DNA from 3 places in the Agrobacterium sp. H141 genome. Region 3 is predicted to be linked to each of the others. Evidence: riboswitches for the same ligand, from Rfam matches in the RefSeq annotation. Region 3 holds a riboswitch; each other region holds the start of a gene.
What was found. A riboswitch is a leader RNA that binds a small molecule or an ion and turns the genes downstream of it on or off. The one in region 3 is predicted to bind cobalamin.

Region 1 (6,395 bases), 280 kb from region 3:
CTTTCGTGGTCAAGATTGTCATCGAGTGCACGAAGCGCGTCCACCTTGTCATGATCATCGGCAAAGCGCCCGGCAGCGACCGCTGCACTATCGACGACCGTGACCACCCCATCCACCGTCACCCGCGTCTTGATACCCGGCCAGTTAAACGCCGCGACCAGCGGCTGCGGCAAGGCAAGCCCCGATGTCTCGATCACGATGTGATCGGGGCGGTCTGGCCGGTCCAGGAGCTTTTCCATGGTCGGAATGAAGTCATCGGCGACCGTGCAGCATATGCAGCCATTGGTGAGCTCGATGATGTCGTCTTCGGTGCAATTATCGGCACCGCAGCCCTTCAGCACATCGCCATCGACACCCAGATCGCCGAATTCGTTGATAATGAGGGCGATCTTCTTGCCGCCGGCATTCATCAGCATGTTGCGGATAATCGTGGTTTTTCCCGATCCGAGAAAGCCGGTGATGACGGTTGCCGGAATTTTGGCCTGCAGCATGATTTAACCCTTCATTTTCAGCGGCAAACCGGCCGCTACGAAATACACTGTGTCCGCTTGTGCGGCGATCATCTGGTTGAGCCGCCCCGCATGGTCGCGAAATTCCCGCGCCATGCGATTATCCGGCACGATCCCAAGCCCAACTTCATTGGCAACGATCACGATCTCACCTGAGAGATGGCGAAGGCAGTCAGCCAGCCCGGCGCTCTGCCCCTCCACATCCTTGTCCGCCAGCATCAGATTGGACACCCAGAGCGTCAGACAATCGACCAGAACGGCATTCTGTGACGCGCTGGTCGAGGTCAGCGTCTCAACCAGCTCGAGTGGCGCCTCGTGGGTGATCCACCCCTCGCCCCGATCCGAACGATGGGCCGCGATGCGCGCCCGCATCTCGTCATCGAAGGCCTGTCCGGTTGCGATGTAATGTCGGTCCAGACCCGTATCTGTGGCAATGTTTTCGGCAAAACGCGACTTTCCGGAGCGCGCACCACCCAGAACAAATGTCACGTTTCTGGTTTTATCCGCTGCCACGTCAATTCACCTTGTCGGACAAGCCGAACAGGCCGCCGGGCTTGCCGATGATCACGGTACGATCCTTAGCGGTCGCCTTGCCGGAAATGGCAAAATCGGGATTGCTCTTGTCTTCCTCGGGCAGGAGCTTGTCCACATTGGGTAGCTCCACCTCCGTGTCGGCGGCAGAATTCAGGTCTTCGGCGTTGCGACCGATAAAGCGCGGCAGAATGGCAAAGAACAGCGCGGCCACGACCAGCAAGAGGACCGTCCAGCGTTTGAACAATGCAGAAGGCTTCATCGGGTTTGCATGTCGCATGCAATGCACGCGACCTCCCGGCAGCAACAACAGCGTAGACGCGACCGCAAGGGCGCTTCACCAAATGTCGCCACGACAACCTCCGTGCTGGCAACGGGGAGATACCCCAGTTTCGGGCGTCAGGCCCTGAAGGACGGCAGGTCTCCTGGCTCGCGGCTTCGGGCGCTGCGCAGTCACGCGCATTTGCCCACGGCTTTCCCTCACCTTCCCGAAAACTACCGTGATGCGAAAGGCGGACGATTCGTAGATAAGGAGGCGTCCAACCCCGGTTATTCGCACCACATTTTCAGTGGCTTTTCCGCCTGCAGGAAGACCACCTGCCGCCGCACCATGCGGTCGATCTCGACAGTCTTCAGCACAAACGGATGAGAACGCCTCGCCGCTCTACAGTCGCGGGGTCGGCTGCGATTGGGACGCCCTGTTTGGGTCCATCCGTCGCATTCCCTTTTGCTCTCCGCGTCATCCCAGGATGAAGCGGAAACCATCCAATTCTCCCGCATGATTATGCGTTCCGTCGAATGAAGTCAATCAAACCGGCGACCTCAGAAGACAGGGGACGACTTCGCTCACAGAGGAATGTTGTCGTGTTTCTTCCAGGGATTGGACAGGTCCTTGTTACGCAGCATCTTCAACCCGCGCGCAAGCCGTCGGCGGGTCGATTGCGGACGGATGATCTCGTCGATATAGCCACGCTCGGCGGCCGCGAACGGCGACAGGAAGCGGTCTTCATACATCTTGGTGTGCTGGGCAATCTTGTCTGGATCAGCGATATCCTTGCGGAAAATGATCTCGACCGCACCCTTGGCCCCCATTACCGCGATCTGCGCCGTTGGCCAGGCATAGTTGATGTCACCACGCAGATGCTTTGACGCCATCACATCGTAAGCGCCACCGAAGGCCTTGCGGGTAATCACAGTCAGCTTCGGCACGGTCGCCTCGGCATAGGCAAACAGCAGCTTGGCGCCATGCTTGATCAATCCGCCATATTCCTGCGCTGTGCCCGGCAGAAAGCCCGGCACATCGACAAAGGTGACAATCGGAATGTTGAAGCAATCGCAAAAGCGGACGAAGCGTGCAGCCTTGCGGCTGGCATCGGAATCAAGGACGCCGGCCAGCACCATTGGCTGGTTGGCGACAAAACCGACGGTCGACCCCTCGATGCGACCGAAACCACAGACGATATTCTTGGCGAAGCTTGCCTGGATCTCGAAGAAATCGCCTTCATCCGCGGTCTTCAGAATCAGTTCCTTGATGTCGTAGGGTTTGTTGGCATTGGCAGGCACCAGCGTGTCGAGAGACATATCGGTCTGGTCAACGGGCTGAAAGCACTCGATCTCGGGAACTGGCGCCGTATTCGACTGCGGCAGAAGCTCGATCAACCGGCGCACCTGCAGCAGCGCTTCCACGTCGTTTTCATAGGCGCCATCGGCGATCGATGATTTGGTCGTGTGGATAGAGGCCCCACCCAATTCTTCCGCAGTCACCGTCTCGTTGGTCACGGTCTTCACCACATCGGGGCCTGTCACGAACATGTAGGAGGTATCGCGCACCATGAAAATGAAATCGGTCATGGCCGGCGAATAGACGTCACCGCCGGCGCAGGGCCCCATGATCACCGAAATCTGCGGAATGACGCCCGAGGCCAGCACATTGCGCTGGAACACCTCTGCATAACCGCCAAGCGCTGCCACACCCTCCTGGATGCGCGCACCGCCGGCGTCATAGATCCCGATGATCGGCGCACGGTTTCTAAGCGCCATATCCTGGATCTTGCAGATCTTCTCGGCATGCGCTTCCGACAGCGAACCGCCGAACACGGTAAAGTCCTTGGCAAAGACAAAGACCGTTCTGCCGTTGACCGTGCCCCATCCGGTGACGACACCATCCCCCGAAATGCGCGTATTCTCCATGCCGAAATCCGAGCAACGGTGCTCGACGAACATGTCGAATTCCTCGAAGGAGCCCTCATCCAGAAAGATGTCGATGCGTTCGCGCGCAGTCAGCTTGCCGCGCTTGTGCTGGGCATCGATGCGCGTCTGTCCGCCGCCAAGCCGCGCTTTTTCGCGACGCTCTTCAAGTTCCCGGAGAATTTCCTTCATGGCAGCCCCTCATCCTCAACGAATGTGCGGGCTTACCATGACAACGCTGCGGATTGAAGCGCAACAGCCTTCGCTATTGGTATTAGGACCCGAAAGAGACAGCCTATGGTTTGCAGGCAGGGTCATTGGACGCGCATTTCGGTGCAGCTGTCTCCACCTTTGGAGCCGGCGACAAGCTGATGCTGGCATTGGCCCCGTCTTCCAGATTCGTCCCCGACCGCACAGTCGGCTTCACGACTTCGACGGAGACGTCAGGCTTTTGCACGAAGGCATCGAATGTGGCGTCAGGCGCGATGGTTTCTTCGGTCACATAATCTGTTTTCAGCCTGGTCGAGGTCCGAGGCTTCGGCTTGACCACACGCACAAGGCTCGGGGTCTGCAGGGCGAAAGAAAAACGTATGCGCGCGGCGATCTCGTCGGCGAGCGCCTGAATGGCGATGTCCGGATTATCGGTATTGCTGCGAACAAGGAAGCTTCCGGCGGCAACCGGATTGCCGGTCACGACATCCGCAGCGGTCACCTTGAAGCGTGCAAGCGCACGCCTGTCGCCGAGATAGCGGACCGCGCGGTAGCTTTCGATCTTCACCGTCAGCACAACCCGTTCGGTTGCCACCCGCCGCTCGGTAGCCTTGATCGCTGCCGAGACGCGCTGGTCCACTCCCGTAGTGAGCGCAAGCGGGACCTGCTCATTGGCGATCACGCTAACATCGCGCACATCATAAAAGAAAGGCCGACGGATCGGATCCGTCGGAAAAGCGACACAGCCCGCAAGCGTCAATGCAGCAAGAAGAGTGGCGACAATCGGCAGCAGTCGACGAAGCATAGCGGGTTCCCGGCGAAATGAAGTAACGCCGAAAGCATGCGCATTTATAGTTAGCAAACGGTTAAGTAGCAGCTCTTAACGTTTCGAACACAGCCGATGCTGCCCGCAATTCCTCAAAACGCTTTGCACGGCGCATTTCCGCCTCGGCATCAGAACCCCAATGCTCGATTGTCCAATCTTCTTCCAGATGGGCAAGACGCCAGACCTCGTCACGCTCCAGCGCACCTTCGGCGAACGCCAGCGCCAGAACGGCGGAACCGGTGAGCGTTGTGATCACGTGGATCGCAGACAGGGGCAGCGGTTGGTGATATTTTTTCAAGGCCTTCGAAAAGGCTGAAAGCGCTTCTGCCGGCTGTTGCTGATGAATGATGCCCTGCGCCAGAATAAAGCGCGCCCCAAGATTGGAGGACGCCCAGGCGAGGACCGGATCCCATTCCCGCGTCTGGCGCTCGACCAGAGCATCCGGTGAGTCGGCCCGATAGAACAGCATATCGGTGCCGGCAAACCGCTCGATTTCCTCGGCAACGGCCCCGATCTGGACGGCCACACCATCGAGCGCTGTGTTGACCAGACGCGTCACTGGCATCGAGGTGGGATTGATCACCTCGACCTGTGCGCGCCACTCATCTGCCACCATCTCTGCCAGTTCAGCATTCGGCATGGCCAGATCCGACTTGGCCGGTGTCTTCACCGTGCGGCCATCGAGCTGGATGAGAAAGCCGGAATCGCATGGTGCGACGGCCACCTCCTTGTAGAACCGCTTGGGCAGCGCCTTCTTCATCTGGATCTGCGCACGCCGCACCGGATCCTCATGACTGAGTTCAGGAATGAAGGGACCGAAGATATCGGAGAGTTCATCGCGCATGGGTTACCCCTTGTGAATATAGCTTAAGAGCATCGCCGGCTGGTCTACCACGGCGTCAGCACCCGCCTGCCAGAGCGCGTCCGTCGAGGCATAGCCCCAGGAAACGCCGATGGCAGTGGCATCGGCGGCCTTGGCCATCTGCATGTCATAGATGGCGTCGCCGATGACAATCGTGTCGGCTGGCGAAATACCCGCCTCATCGCAGCACTCGCTCACCATCGCCGGGTGCGGCTTCGATGGACAATCGTCCGCAGTGCGGCTGACGAAAAAATGGCGGCGCCAGTCATGCGTATCGAGAATGAGATCGAGACCGCGGCGGGACTTCCCCGTGACAGCACCGATAATGACGTCGTCGCGCTCACCGAGTTCGGCGATGACGTCCCGGATACCGTCGAACAATCGATCAATGGCACCGCTTTCGCTTCGGACATCCGCGTAAATCGACTTGTAGTGAGCCATCATCTCCACGCATTCGCCGTCAGCATGCGGACGACCGAGAAGCCGCGCAATGGCAATATCGAGCGTCAGACCGATGATCGACTTGGTGTCGTCGAGCGACGGCGCTTTGTGGCCGAACTGAATGAAGGTGCGGCGCATGACCTCATGGATCAGACCGGCGCTGTCGACCAGCGTTCCGTCGCAGTCAAACAGAACCAGCTTCACGACTGGTCCTCGTCGGCAGAACTCTCATCGAAGCCCAAGAGGTTCCAGCTCTGCACCATATGCGGCGGCAGGGGAGCAGTAACCTTCAAGCGACCACCCGCCGGATGGGGAATATCGATATGGCGCGCGTGCAGATGAAGGCGTTTCTGGATGCCACCTGGAAATTCCCAGTTGTGATCGTCGATGAAATATTTCGGATCGCCAATGATGGGGTGACCCAGCGACAGGGCATGAACGCGCAACTGATGGGTGCGGCCGGTATAGGGCTGCATTTCCAGCCAGGCCATGGTCTGCGCCGCTGTTTCCAGCACGCGGTAATAGGAAATCGCGTGATCGGCACCCTCTTCGCCGTGCCGGGCGATCCGCATGCGGTCGCCATCCTCGGTCTCTTCCTTCAGCAACCAGCTCGAAATCTTGTCTTCGTGCTTGCGCGGAACGCCTCTGACCAGTGCCCAATAGGTCTTTTTCGTGTCGCGCTCGCGGAACGCTGCCGTCAGCTTCTGCGCAGCGCCTCTGGTGCGGGCAACGACGAGAACCCCTGATGTATCGCGGTCCAGCCGGTGAACAAGCCGTGGCTTTTCACCCTTCTTGCTGGTCCATGCCTCAAGCATCTTGTCGATATGCC
Region 2 (6,395 bases), 920 kb from region 3:
CTGGCGTCCGAACAGGCGCTGGCCGCCGTGGTGTTCTGGACCATGGGCTCGCTGACCAAAGCCACCTGGGGCAAGGTTGCGGTCACCGGTGCAATCCTCGTTGTCGTTCTGCCGCTCTTTGCCCGCAATGCCTGGGCGCTGACGGCGCTTCGCCTGGGTGACGACAAGGCCGCCTCCTTCGGCGTCAATGTCAAGCGGCTTCGGCTGGAGACCATGCTTTTGGTCAGCCTCCTGGCGGCCATCCCGGTCTCCTTTGTCGGCACGATCGGCTTTATCGGCCTGGTCGGCCCGCATATCGCGCGCATGGTGGTGGGCGAGGATCAACGCTTCTTCATGGCGGGCTCTGCCATCTGCGGCGCATTGATGCTGTCGGCCACCTCGGTGGTGTCGAAAATGCTGATCCCCGGCGCAATCCTGCCGATCGGCGTGATCACGGCTCTGGTCGGCGTCCCCTTCTTCTTCTCGCTCATCTTCACCAACAGGCGGCGCGCATGGTAGCCCTCTCCCTCGACAAGATCGGTGCCCGCTATGGCCGCACCACGATCTTCTCCGACATCACCACCGGTGCCATCCATGGCGGCGCACTGACCGCCATCATCGGCCCCAATGCGGCTGGCAAGTCGACATTGTTCAAGCGCATTGCAGGCCTGTTGTCGGGCGATGGCGTTGTCCATGTGTCGGGCACGGAGGCGACCTCCAACGCCATCTGTTACATGCCCCAGGATACCGGCGCGAATGCGGTTCTGACCGTTTACGAAAGCGTGCTTCTGGCCGCCAAGCAGGGCGGCAGCTGGCGCGTTGGCGACGATGAACTGGCCGAAATCGACGGCATTCTGGCCTCGCTCGGCATTGCCGATCTGGCCTTCCGCGATCTGGGTGCCCTGTCGGGCGGCCAGCGCCAGCTGGTGGCGATTGCCCAGGCGCTGGTGCGCAAGCCGAAGATCCTCCTGATGGATGAGCCGACCTCGGCGCTCGATCTCTTCCGCCAGATCGAGGTGCTGGAATATATGCACCGTCTTGCCCGCAAAAGCGGCATGGCCGTGCTGATCGCGCTTCACGATCTCAACCACGCCATGCGCTACTGCGACCACACCATGATCGTCTCCAACGGCCATCTGGTGGCCGACGGCCCGACAGCCGAGGTCATCACGCCGGCGATGCTGGCCGAGGTCTACAAGGTCCACGCCCGGATAGAAGCCTGCACGCAAGGGCGACCGCTGGTAATTGTGGATGGGACCGTTTGAGGGCTAGCCAGCTGAGTCCCAGAGGTGAAATATTGGGCGTAGGCTAATTATCCCCGCCTATAGACATCGAGGTCGCGTGCACCGATATCCTGGGCGGGAACCAGCTTGTAGTGCCGCTCATTGACAAGCGATACTTCGTCGCCGTCAAAAGTAAGCTCGAACATACCGATTACATTGTCCCCCATAAATTGGGCAGACACTGCCCGTGGAATGCATCGCTCATACCGCACCTGCGTCTGGCAAAAGGTCACATCCTGGATTGTTTGGATAACACCGAGTTTGTCGGACCCTCCCTTTGCTTGAACAGGAATTATATACTGAGATCCATTGCTATCCAGCCCAACGTAAAGCTCATCGATTTCAATTTGTCCGTAATTTTGTATTTTTGTTCTCAAGTGATTTTGTAGACTGTAAGATGTTATCCCGAGAAAGATATCAATCAACCGATTGTATCTAACTTTCGCTAAAAGTGCCTGCTCGTCCGTGAGAGCATATTGCCCAATAATTTCAGGTGTCGCATCTGGAATCTTCCTGACAAGAAGCCCCGGTGTAGGCTCTATGTGACGTAGCCGACTGAGTCGAAATCTGTATTTTGCGTCACCAGCCCCAAGTATTAGCCAATACGATCCCAGGGGCTCGGTCTCTAGGATACGAGGAGGGAGCAGCTTGCGATAGCGATAGCTATAAATCACGTCACCAAGGTTCTTTGGTCGCGCAACACCGAGACGGTCCGCAGTTTCAGCAATTTCCTCCCGATCAAACTCGAATTCCAGCATACCGGCTCGATAATTGCGAAAGAAAATTTCTTGTATGATTTCTCGGTAAACGCTTTCGTTTTTCTTCGAGTTTTTAGCGTCTACGCCATCGTTATGTTCACCTGCAGATCGCTTATCATTTGGCATTTGTGACCCTCAGATGGGCGTGCGCAGCTTCAATTTCCGATTGCTTCCGTTTCTTTGCACCGCTTTTCATATTTCGCTTCGAGTTAGGCTTCTCGACGCCAAAGTACTTAGCTGCACTTGAAAGTTCCATATAGAGGAGTTGCTCATCGCCTAACGTCAACACCTTAGAAGGGCGGACCGGCACAACTCCAAGAGCGGAAACGACGCTCGAAGCGACATGCCTGGCAAGGGGCGGCGGAACAGAATTTCCGATTTGCCTTGCGCCATGCCACTTCGTTGCGTGAAGTCGAAACCAATCCGGAAATCCGTGAAGACGTGCCATTTCACGTACCGTTACGCACCGGGCGAACTTGTAGTGAATGGGGCGCGGACTTGTAAACGCGCCCCGCGCACCATCTGTGCCGGCCCTCAGGGTATTCGATATTCCAACCGGCGAAAGTTTGAAGAATCGACTAATGGGCTCCACAGTGCCCGGTTCGGTCTCCGAAAATCGACGTTTGGAGATATCCGTATGGACGGTTCGTGCGCTCGACGTCAGAAGCGACGGATTCCATTTACGTACATAAGAATAATGCCAGGAATCATTTGTTAGGCACCGCATTTCGGCTGCGTAGTCAGATGGCTCCTTGAATGAATAGCTTGGAACTGCATCTGTTAGCGTTAGCACATCAAAATTCTCAGCATCAGGCACATCGCCGATCGCCTGTTCACATGAAGGCCCTAATCGTAATCCCGGTATGTATCGCTTGCCGCTTGCAGGATTGGAAACAGCTAAAGGATAATCGGGCACCTTGTGACCGATCCTAGAACCGAACAAGATTAGCCTCTCCCGATGCTGAGGAACGCCGTAGTTGGCCGCGTCGAGAACGCGCCAAGGAAGCCGAACTTGATAGCCTTTGGCGGCGAATGCCTCCACTAACTCATCAAGAAATGCGCGTTGTTTACCGACGGTGAGACCTTTTACATTCTCGAATACGAACGTTTTTGCGTTCAGTTCGGAAACCAAACGGACAAAGTCCATCACGAGGCTATTTCTAGGGTCGTCGAGTACTCTTTGACCCATCAATGAAAACCCTTGGCAAGGGGGGCCTCCAAAAACACAGTCAACATCCCGGTCTCCCAAGCCTGCCAAATCTCTAATTCTTTTTCCTGAAAGCGACGACACAGATTGCGGGATTACCACTGTATCCGGAAAATTGAACTTGTGAACGGCACAGTGAATTGGGTCCACTTCAACCGCGGCCGCGACATCGAAGCCAGCCTGCTCAAAACCAAGGCTCATCCCTCCTGCGCCGGCAAATAAATCTATAGCAACGGGGCGCGAGTTCCCCGCCGTGGCTGAATTTCGATTCGTCATAAAAAGACCCTACCGAGGCAAATCCGGATTGTGGAACGAATTTTCGGTTGTTTCGATAAATGCCCTCAGTCGATGCACGACTGCAACGGCATCAGCCAATTCGCACTGCCAGACTGTGCACACGTCCCATCCCATGTGTTTTAATCTTTCGATATTTCGTGCATCTCGTGCGCGGTTAGCTTCAAGCTTCGGCCCCCAATATTCAAGCCGTGATTTTGGCGCACGACCTTTTGCACAGCCGTGACCATGCCAAAAGCATCCATGCACAAAAAGCACTTTCTTTCTTCCCGGAAACACAATGTCGGGAGTTCCTGGAAGATCTTTGCGGTGAAGTCTATAGCGATAACCTGCCGCGAATAAAGCTCTGCGCAATGACAGCTCGGGACCCGTGTCCTTCGTTTTCACGGATCTCATGATGTGGCGCCGTTGCTCAGGCGTTCTGCTGTCTACCATGCGAATAAAGCTAGTCCTTCCCGCGCAGCATTTCTAGGTTGATCAACTCGCTTATAAGGACCTAATTCAGACTGCTCCGCTCCGCATACCGTTGACAACAGAACTCTTAATATGACCGCCAATGTTTGCGTTGCCGCTCGACCGCAAATTCCCCATTGACGTCCCGACGTAATATAATTACACCCATCCCCGTTGAAGGTTCTCCGAAGGCATGCGCTGGAGGGGATTAAAAGGGAACACGGTGAGACGTACCCAAAAGGGCGCAAATCCGTGACTGTCCCCGCAACTGTGAGCGGTGAGTTCACCCGGGAATGCCACTGGCCGAAAGGCCGGGAAGGTCCGGGGGCGCTGTGACCCGCAAGTCAGGAGACCTGCCCTCGACATGTCTGAAGAAACCTGGCCGGGGTGAGCCAAGGGGAAAGATTGATGGCGTTCGACGTTCACATTGCTGTTGACAGCCGCATAGGCTCTTCCCGCTCCCCCGCTTCTTGCGTGGAGGCTTGCGATGGAACTGCCGTCGTCTTTGATCGGCTCTAGTCCGGCCCGGCTTGCCGTCGAAGGCTTGAGCTGGGGACCGCATCGCGGGCCTTCCCTTGTTTGCGAGATCGATTTTGCCGTCGAGGCCGGCCGGATGCTGGCCATTGTCGGGCCCAATGGCGCCGGCAAGTCCAGCCTGCTGCGCTGCCTTTACCGCTATCACCGCCCCTCTTGCGGCCGTATCCTGCTGGATGGCGCCGATGTGTGGGACATGCAGCCGCGCGAGGTCGCACGACGGATTGCGACGGTTTTGCAGGAACCTGCCACCGATTTCGGGCTGACGGTCGCCGAAATCGTCGAACTTGGGCTGTCGCCCCATCTATCAGGCATGAGCCGGAACGCGGTCTATGCCGCAATCGGGGACGCGCTGTCCCTGATGAAGATCGACCATGTGGCATCGCGCAATTTCGCCTCGCTGTCCGGTGGCGAAAAGCAACGGGCGATGATTGCGCGTGCGCTTGCGCAAAAGCCCGACCTGCTGATTCTCGACGAGCCCACCAACCACCTGGATATCCGCCATCAGCTCGAAGTCCTGGCGCTGTTGTCGCATCTGCCAACCACGGTGATCGTGTCGCTGCACGATCTGTCGCTGGCCTCTGCCCATGCCGATCATGTGCTGGTGCTGGCCAGGGGCCGCCAGGTCGATTTCGGTGCCGCCGGCCATGTGCTCACGCCCGATGCGATCCGCGACACCTTTGCCGTGGAAACCGTGATCGACAGTCACCCGGTCACCGGGCGGCCGCGTTTTTCATTCCATCTTCAGCCATCCATTTCAGGGAAATAATCATGCGTCTCGCCCCATTGCTTCTGTCCGCACTCGCCCTTTCGGCCACAACGGCTGCCGCATCCGGTTTTCCGGTCACGGTCAAAAGTTGCGACCGCGAGGTGACCTTCGATGCGGCACCGAAACGGGCCGTCTCCCACGACGTCAACCTCACGGAAATGATGCTGGCGCTCGGTCTGACCGGCAATATGGCCGGCTATACCGGTGTGACCGGCTGGAAGACGCTGGACGAGACGCTGACCGCCGACATCGCAGCCCTGCCGGAACTGACGCCCACTTATCCGACCAAGGAAGTGTTGCTGGGTGCCGACGCCGATTTCCTGTTTGCCGGCTGGAACTACGGCATGAAGGTGGGCGGCGAGGTCACGCCCGACACGCTGACGCCCTTCGGCATCAAGGTCTATGAGCTGACCGAAAGCTGCATCCACATCATGAAGAAGTCGAAGTCGTCGATGGACGACATGTATGGCGACATTCTCAATCTTGGCCGCATCTTCGGCGTGGCGGAACGCGCCGAGACACTGGTCGCCGGCTACAAGCAGCAGCTCGCCGAGGCGATGGCGGATCTGCCGGAGCGCAAGGGGCCGCTCAAGGTCTTCGTCTACGATTCCGGCGAGGAAAAGCCCTTTACCGCCGGGCGCTATGCCATGCCGACCGCGCTGATCGAGGCTGCCGGCGGCACCAATATCATGGACGATGTGGAAACCAGCTGGACCACGGTTGGCTGGGAAGGCGTGATCGAGCGCAATCCGGATGTGGTGGTGGTTGTCGATTACGGCGAAGTGAGCGCCGAACAGAAGATCGCCTTCATGCGTGACAATCCGGCCTTCCAGGATATTCCAGCGGTGAAGAACAATCGCTTCGTGGTGCTGCCCTATGCCGAGGCAACGCCCGGCCCGCGCAATATCGAGGCCATCAAGACGCTGGCTGCTGCCTTCAACCCGCCGGTTCGCTGATGAGCCACCGGCATTTCATCGACGGCCCGCGCCACGCCATCGTGCATCTGATGCCGTGGCTGGTGGTGGCGCTGATCCTGGCGCTGGTCGCGACCATTGCGGCTGGCGTGAGCTTTGGCGCGACCGCCATTCCGCTTGCCCATGTGTGGAAGATCACCCTCA
Region 3 (6,395 bases):
TATGCGTCCAGACATTGGCGGTACCGGTCTTCTGCCGCACCTCTTCCGGCAGCGTCTCAAACGACCATTGCAGTTTGCCGGTCTGCGGATCGACGGAGAAGACCGCACCCGGAGGTGCTTCGGCAAAGGCCCAGTCCTTGCCGGCCCAGCCGATGATCACGTGATTGCCGGCCACGGTTGGCGGCTGCAGCAGCGAGAACGGGAAGCGGTCATTGATGGTGTTCCACTGATTGGCATCGAGAACGCCGTTATTGCCGAATTTCTCGCAGGCCTTGCCGCTATCGGCATCGACCGCAAAGAGCTGGGCATCCATGGTGCCGATATAGACGATCTTCTGGCACGGCTCGCCGGCGACCGGATTTTTCGATTCCCAATAGGAAACGCCGCGATTCTTGAGCGCCGGCTGCGTCAGGGCCTCCAGCGTGGAATCGGTATCGAAGTGCCATTTCTCTTTCCCGGTTGCGGGATCGAGCGCCAGAATGCGGTAAAAGGGCGTACCGATATACAGCGTGTCATTGGCAAAGACGGGCGTTGCCGACCACACCGTCGCCGGCGTGCCGCCGCTGCCGTCAGACACGTCGCCGGTATGCATGTCCCACACCTTTTTCAGGTCCTTGACATTATCGGTCGTAATCTCGGTCAGCGGAGAATATTTCTGCGCATTCAGCTGACCGTGAAAACTGTCCCATGTCGCCGTTTTCGGCATCATCGGAATATTCGTGCGCTGACGCGGCGTGGTGTTGAATGTCGGATCGGCGACGCCCGGATAGCGGTCCGGCTTGGGCGTTGCGTCCGTAAGCGCGGGGGACGTAGACGGCGCTGCCGTATCGGCGCTGTCGGATGTCGAAGGCGCGCTTGGCGCAGTGCTGTCCTGTTCAACCGTGGTGCCGGCTGACGGAGCGGCCGGCGCTTCGGGCTGGGCGGTATCCTGAGCATAGGCGGCGGTGCCCAATGCGGCCAGGATGAGGCCGCTTGCAAAAACGATATTCATCCGCTTCATCATGCTGCTCCTTGAAATGTCGTTGCGGCAGGCGAAGGCTGGGCGATCTCCCAGATCGCACCGATCAGGGCCACAACCATGGCGCCAATCAGCAACCATTCATGCAGAAAATAACCGGCAGCTGCCGTGCAGACGATGTCGAGTACTATTAATGCGCGTACGATGTTTCTCAGCGCGCCATGGCCGAAAATCGGGAAAAACAACGCCGCCAGCAACATGATGGCCGTGGAAAACACCACCAGACCCGCTCCGATCGAGCCGTTGACGCCCGTGAGCGGGACAACAAAATTATAAAGTGCGACGGCAAGGCCGAGGGCAGCGCCGACAGCAAGCACCCAAATTCCCAATGGGTAATAATAATTTGGATTGTTCATGACTTTCCTCTTCGAGTTGGGACGGCCCAAAACGCAAAACTGTGCCCAACCACCCGCCGCGTGATTGAACGAAACCACTTTGTTTTGACCGTTTTCAGGGTCTGCACTACTCACCCCTTGTTGGGGTGAACGCACAACTTGGCGATAGGATCCATCGCGCCTTGCACATTAGCGAAATAGTTCGAAGCGCCGCCGTGTCGTGAGCAGACGGCGGCCAAGGGGCGGACACAGTTTTCAGCGACTATTCAAATTGCGCATTCTCGATGTCGCTTTCCATCGCATCGCACCCCCGCATAGCCGCTAGTATGATCTCAATCCAAGGTGCCGGGCCGCAGGGAAGCGGAGCGGAGAATTGGGAAGCCGGTCTAAATCCGGCGCTGCCCCCGCAACGGTGGCGGAGCGAAAAATCCGACGGGAGGCCACTGGGCAGACAAGCCTGGGAAGGAGTCGGATGGTCCATGACGGACAGCTCCGGAGCCCGGAAACCAGCCTTGTAGACATGTCAGTTTCGGCCGCGGCGGGCGGTCCGGGCACATGCGGCAAACCCAAGAGGCCGCATTGCTTTTCTGCGTCCGCCAATGAACATCAATGAGGGCGCAAATGGATTTGCAGACGACAGTTTTGCGGCAACTTAAGAACCGCCGCGAAGGCTTCTCCCTGGAGCAGCCCTTTTATATCGATGAGGACATTTTCAAGCTGGACATGGAGACCATCTGGTACCGTGACTGGCTGTTTATCGGCCATGACTGCGAGGTTCCGCGCGCCGGCAATTATTTCACCGTGCAGATCGGCGACTATCCCGTGGTCATCGTGCGCGGCAAGGATGGCGTCATTCGCGCTTTCCACAACACGTGTCGCCATCGCGGGCATCGCGTTTGCACGTCCGAGCGCGGCGCGGCAGCCAAGATGGTTTGCCCCTACCACAACTGGACCTACGACCTCGACGGCTCGCTGGTCTTTGCCCGGCAGATGGGTGAAACCTTCGACAAGGCAGAGTTTGGCCTGAAGCCCGTCGCCTGCGAGAGTGTAGCCGGCTATATCTTCGTCTGTCTTGCGCAGGAACCTGCCGATTTTGCGCCGATGCGCGCCAGTATCGAACCCTATATGGCACCGCACCGTCTGGCCGAAGCCAAGGTTGCTGCCCGCTCGACCATTATCGAAAAAGGCAACTGGAAGCTCGTCTGGGAAAACAATCGCGAGTGCTATCACTGCGCCGGCAACCATCCCGAACTTTGCCGAACCTATCCGGAAGCGCCGACTGCGACCGGCGTGCAAGGCGCCGGCGACGATCCGGTCATTGCCGAGCATTGGGCCCGTTGCGAAGCCGGTGGGCTGCCGAGCGAGTTCCTGATGGATCCGACAGGCCAGTTCCGCGTTGCCCGCATGCCGCTGATCCCCGGTGCGGAGAGCTACACCATGGACGGCAAGCCGGCGGTGAAGAAGCCGCTGTCAGGCGACGTCAACATCTCCAATATCGGCACCATGCTGCTGTTCCACTATCCAACCACGTGGAACCACATTCTCGGCGACCATGCGATTTCCTTCCGCGTGCTGCCGCTGTCGGCAGAAGAGACGGCGGTCACGACGACATGGCTCGTTCACAAGGACGCGGTGGAAGGCGTCGACTATGACGTCGAAAAGCTGACCCATGTGTGGAACATGACCAACGACCAGGACCGCTCCATCGTTGAAGAAAACGCCTTCGGCATCCGCTCGCCGGCCTATGAGCCCGGCCCCTACTCCGTCGAACATGAAGGCGGCGTGATGCAGTTTGTCGAATGGTACGCCAATTTCATGGTCAACCGCCTGCAGGGCGACAAGGCTCCACTCTCGGTCGTGGCATAAAATGGCAAAAGACAAAACATACAGGCATGTCGATGAAATGCGGCCCTGGAGCGACAAGGAGCATATGCTCGAATGTGTCGCCTGGACGCCGGAAACACCGGATGTGATGACCTTCACCTTCAAGTCTGACCATCCGGGCCACTGGTTCCGATACCAGCCGGGTCAGTTCCTCACGCTGGAACTGCCGGTCGGGCCGGAACCGGTCATGCGCACCTATACGATCTCGTCCACGCCGTCGCGTCCCTACACCATTCAGGTGACGGCCAAGGCGCAGAAGGATTCCATCGGCACACGCTGGATGATGGAACATCTGCAACCGGGCATGAAACTCAAGGCCTATGGGCCGGTTGGCGACTTTTCCTATGTCCGTCATCCCGGCGACAAATATCTGTTCATCTCGGCCGGCTCCGGCATTACACCGATGATGTCGATGACCCGCGATCTCTCGGACCGCGAACCCGACAGCGACATCGCCTTCGTCCACTGCGCCCGCTCGCCCAACGATATCATCTTCCGCTGGGAGCTGGAGTACAAGGCGCGCTACATGCCGCATTTCACGCTCGGCTTTATCGTCGAGCAGCTGGAGCGCACGCAGCTGTGGTCGGGCCTGAAGGGTTGGGTGGACCGGGCCAAGATCTCGCTTCTGGTGCCCGACTTCCTCGACCGCAAGGTCTTCTGTTGCGGTCCTGCGCCCTTCATGGCGACGGTCAAGGACGCACTTCAAAGTGCGGGCTTCGACATGGACCACTATCATGAAGAAGCCTTCCTCCCGGCCGCTGCCCCTGCCCCGATCGTGGTGCCCGATTATGCGGACGGCGAAAAGCCGACCAAGGTCACATTCGCAATGTCGGGCAAGGACGGTCTGTGCGAGCCGGGCCACACCCTGCTTCAGGCCGCGCGTGCCTCTGGTGTGCGAATTGCCGCTGCCTGCGAATCCGGGCTTTGCGGCACCTGCAAGGTGATGAAGCTCAAGGGCGAAGTCGACATGCAGCATAATGGCGGCATTCTCGAAGAAGAGATCGAGGAAGGCTATATCCTCGCCTGCTGCTCACGTCCGCTGACACCCGTCGAGATCGAAGCTTAAACCCTGCGATTTCACGACCGCGATCTATTCTTCGGAGCGCTCATCACTCTCCCGATCGCGGTCGTAGCGCCTTTGCAGCGGAAATGGCGGCAACCAGTTTTCGCGCCTCACCGTCCAGAGCTCGTAGGTCGGGACCTGTTGATTGGGCTGATCGAGCGATCCGAGATTGACCTCGATCTCATCGCCGCTGCATGAAAAGACGGACGATCCACAGCGCGGGCAAAAATGCCGTCCCTGATAAGCGCGCGTTTCTCCGTCCACTTTCACCGCGTCTTGCGGGAAAATAGCCGAGGCATGAAACAGCGCACCATGGTGTTTTCGGCAATCCATGCAATGGCAAAGCCCAACCCTGTCGGGCCGGCCTGAAGCGACAATACGCAGCGCACCGCACAGGCACCCGCCGGTCAAGGTTTCCATCCATCATCTCCCCGTCTTGAAACTCGGCCAGACCATTGCCGAGACTGGCTTCAATGTCACGACGCTCTGTGCCCGCTACCAGTCGGAATCGGGGCCATTCCGGCGACATGTACAGAGGACTGAAGTATTGCGACGACAGTCACTTGCCCTGCCTTAGAATAAAGCAAACGCATATTTTTTATGCGTCGGCTTGAAATCAGCACATGGATACGTCCGGTCTCAGCCATAAAGTCCTGCAATCGCGGGCATTTACTCGACGTGCAAAGCGACAAAGCAACACTTCGTTAAGTATAACCGAACAAGGATTGTGCCCATAACCTTGCGGGAAACAATCATGCGCAAACACGCACTTCTACTGACGAATACATTCTTATTTCTTGCCTTTGCTCCACCTCTTTATGCCGCTGACGCCGATCCGATTGCCTTGATCGACAAGACATGGGTTCTGGTCGCCTCTGCTCTGGTGTTCATGATGCAGATCGGCTTTCTGTTTCTGGAAGGCGGCCTGGTTCGCTCCAAGAACTCCATCAACGTGGCTCAGAAGAACCTGGTCGATCTGGTCGTCTCCGTCGCCCTGTTCGGCATCATTGGCTACATGTTCATGTTCGGCGCGGATCTCTTCGGCTTCATCGGCATGGATGGCAACCTCATGCTGTTTTCCGGCGACAGCGAGGCGGCACTTTCCTTCTTGATCTTCCAGGCCATGTTCTGCGGCACGGCTGCCACCATCGTCTCCGGTGCGGTGGCGGAGCGGCTGACTTTCTCCGCCTATCTCGTCTTGGTCGCGGTCATTGCCGCCCTCGTCTATCCCATTTTCGGTCATTGGGCCTGGGGCAAGCTTCTGTTTCCAGGCAATACGGCCTGGTTGGCGGATCTCGGCTTCATCGATTTTGCCGGCTCTACCGTCGTCCATTCCATAGGCGCCTGGTCGGGTCTGGCAGCTGTCGTCATCATGGGGCCGCGCATCGGGCGCTTTCTCGAAGACGGCACGGTCGGCCGCATTGCCAGCCACAACACGGTTCTGGCAAGCGCCGGAACGCTCATCCTGTTCATCGGCTGGTTCGGCTTTAACGGCGGATCGGCCCTAACGATGGATGCCCCCGTGGGGCATATCATTCTCAACACGCTGGCAGCCGGTGTCTTCGGTGGTCTTTCCGGCACATTCCTGTCGCGCATGAAGGAAGGGATATGGCGTCCCGAAGGCCTGATCAACGGCGTCCTGGGCGGCCTGGTCGCAGTGACGGCCGGCTGCATGGTTCTGACCACCCAAGGTGCGCTGCTCGTCGGCCTGGTGGGTGGCATGGTTGCGGTATCGGGTGTGTGGCTTTTGCTGAAACTCAAGATCGACGATCCGGTCGGCGCCATTCCCGTGCACGGTTTCGCCGGCGTCTTCGGCACCATTGCCCTTGCCCTTCTGGCACCGGAGCAGCATCTGGCCGCCGGATCGCGGTTTGCGCAGATCGGGGTGCAGATGCTGGGCGCCGGCGCCGCCTTCGTCTGGGCATTCGGCGGCGTCTGGATCGTGCTCAAGCTGTTGTCGTCCGTCATGCCTCTGCGCGTCACGGCCGAGCAGGAACTGGCGGGCCTCAATACGGCAGAACATGGCGAAACGCTGGGCACCGGGCGGCTGCAGGAGCTGCTGATGGAACTTGCGGTCGGCGACGCGGACCTCTCG

Region 1: linked by a shared signal. The riboswitch ahead of ACWPM9_RS09250 (hypothetical protein) and the one ahead of ACWPM9_RS10445 (aromatic ring-hydroxylating oxygenase subunit alpha) in region 3 are both predicted to bind cobalamin.
Region 2: linked by a shared signal. The riboswitch ahead of ACWPM9_RS15005 (ABC transporter ATP-binding protein) and the one ahead of ACWPM9_RS10445 (aromatic ring-hydroxylating oxygenase subunit alpha) in region 3 are both predicted to bind cobalamin.

The regions. Positions count from the first base shown of each region.
Region 1 covers NZ_CM169893.1:2,010,441-2,016,835, reverse strand. Annotated here, with positions in the region: gene cobW (cobalamin biosynthesis protein CobW) at 1-491, opposite strand, end outside; gene cobU (bifunctional adenosylcobinamide kinase/adenosylcobinamide-phosphate guanylyltransferase) at 495-998, opposite strand; gene ACWPM9_RS09250 (hypothetical protein) at 1,024-1,302, opposite strand; cobalamin riboswitch at 1,452-1,807, opposite strand; gene ACWPM9_RS09245 (acyl-CoA carboxylase subunit beta) at 1,887-3,419, opposite strand; gene ACWPM9_RS09240 (hypothetical protein) at 3,523-4,242, opposite strand; gene ACWPM9_RS09235 (ATP12 family chaperone protein) at 4,304-5,107, opposite strand; gene ACWPM9_RS09230 (HAD-IA family hydrolase) at 5,111-5,770, opposite strand; gene ACWPM9_RS09225 (RluA family pseudouridine synthase) at 5,767-6,395, opposite strand, start outside.
Region 2 covers NZ_CM169893.1:3,202,414-3,208,808, forward strand. Annotated here, with positions in the region: gene ACWPM9_RS14980 (FecCD family ABC transporter permease) at 1-498, shown strand, start outside; gene ACWPM9_RS14985 (ABC transporter ATP-binding protein) at 492-1,244, shown strand; gene ACWPM9_RS14990 (endonuclease) at 1,292-2,146, opposite strand; gene ACWPM9_RS14995 (DNA cytosine methyltransferase) at 2,136-3,503, opposite strand; gene ACWPM9_RS15000 (very short patch repair endonuclease) at 3,513-3,956, opposite strand; cobalamin riboswitch at 4,136-4,349, shown strand; gene ACWPM9_RS15005 (ABC transporter ATP-binding protein) at 4,462-5,277, shown strand; gene ACWPM9_RS15010 (ABC transporter substrate-binding protein) at 5,280-6,233, shown strand; gene ACWPM9_RS15015 (FecCD family ABC transporter permease) at 6,233-6,395, shown strand, end outside.
Region 3 covers NZ_CM169893.1:2,285,949-2,292,343, forward strand. Annotated here, with positions in the region: gene ACWPM9_RS10435 (outer membrane protein assembly factor BamB family protein) at 1-1,003, opposite strand, end outside; gene ACWPM9_RS10440 (hypothetical protein) at 1,000-1,488, opposite strand; cobalamin riboswitch at 1,677-1,882, shown strand; gene ACWPM9_RS10445 (aromatic ring-hydroxylating oxygenase subunit alpha) at 1,975-3,219, shown strand; gene ACWPM9_RS10450 (FAD-binding oxidoreductase) at 3,221-4,303, shown strand; gene ACWPM9_RS10455 (GFA family protein) at 4,328-4,720, opposite strand; gene amt (ammonium transporter) at 5,055-6,395, shown strand, end outside.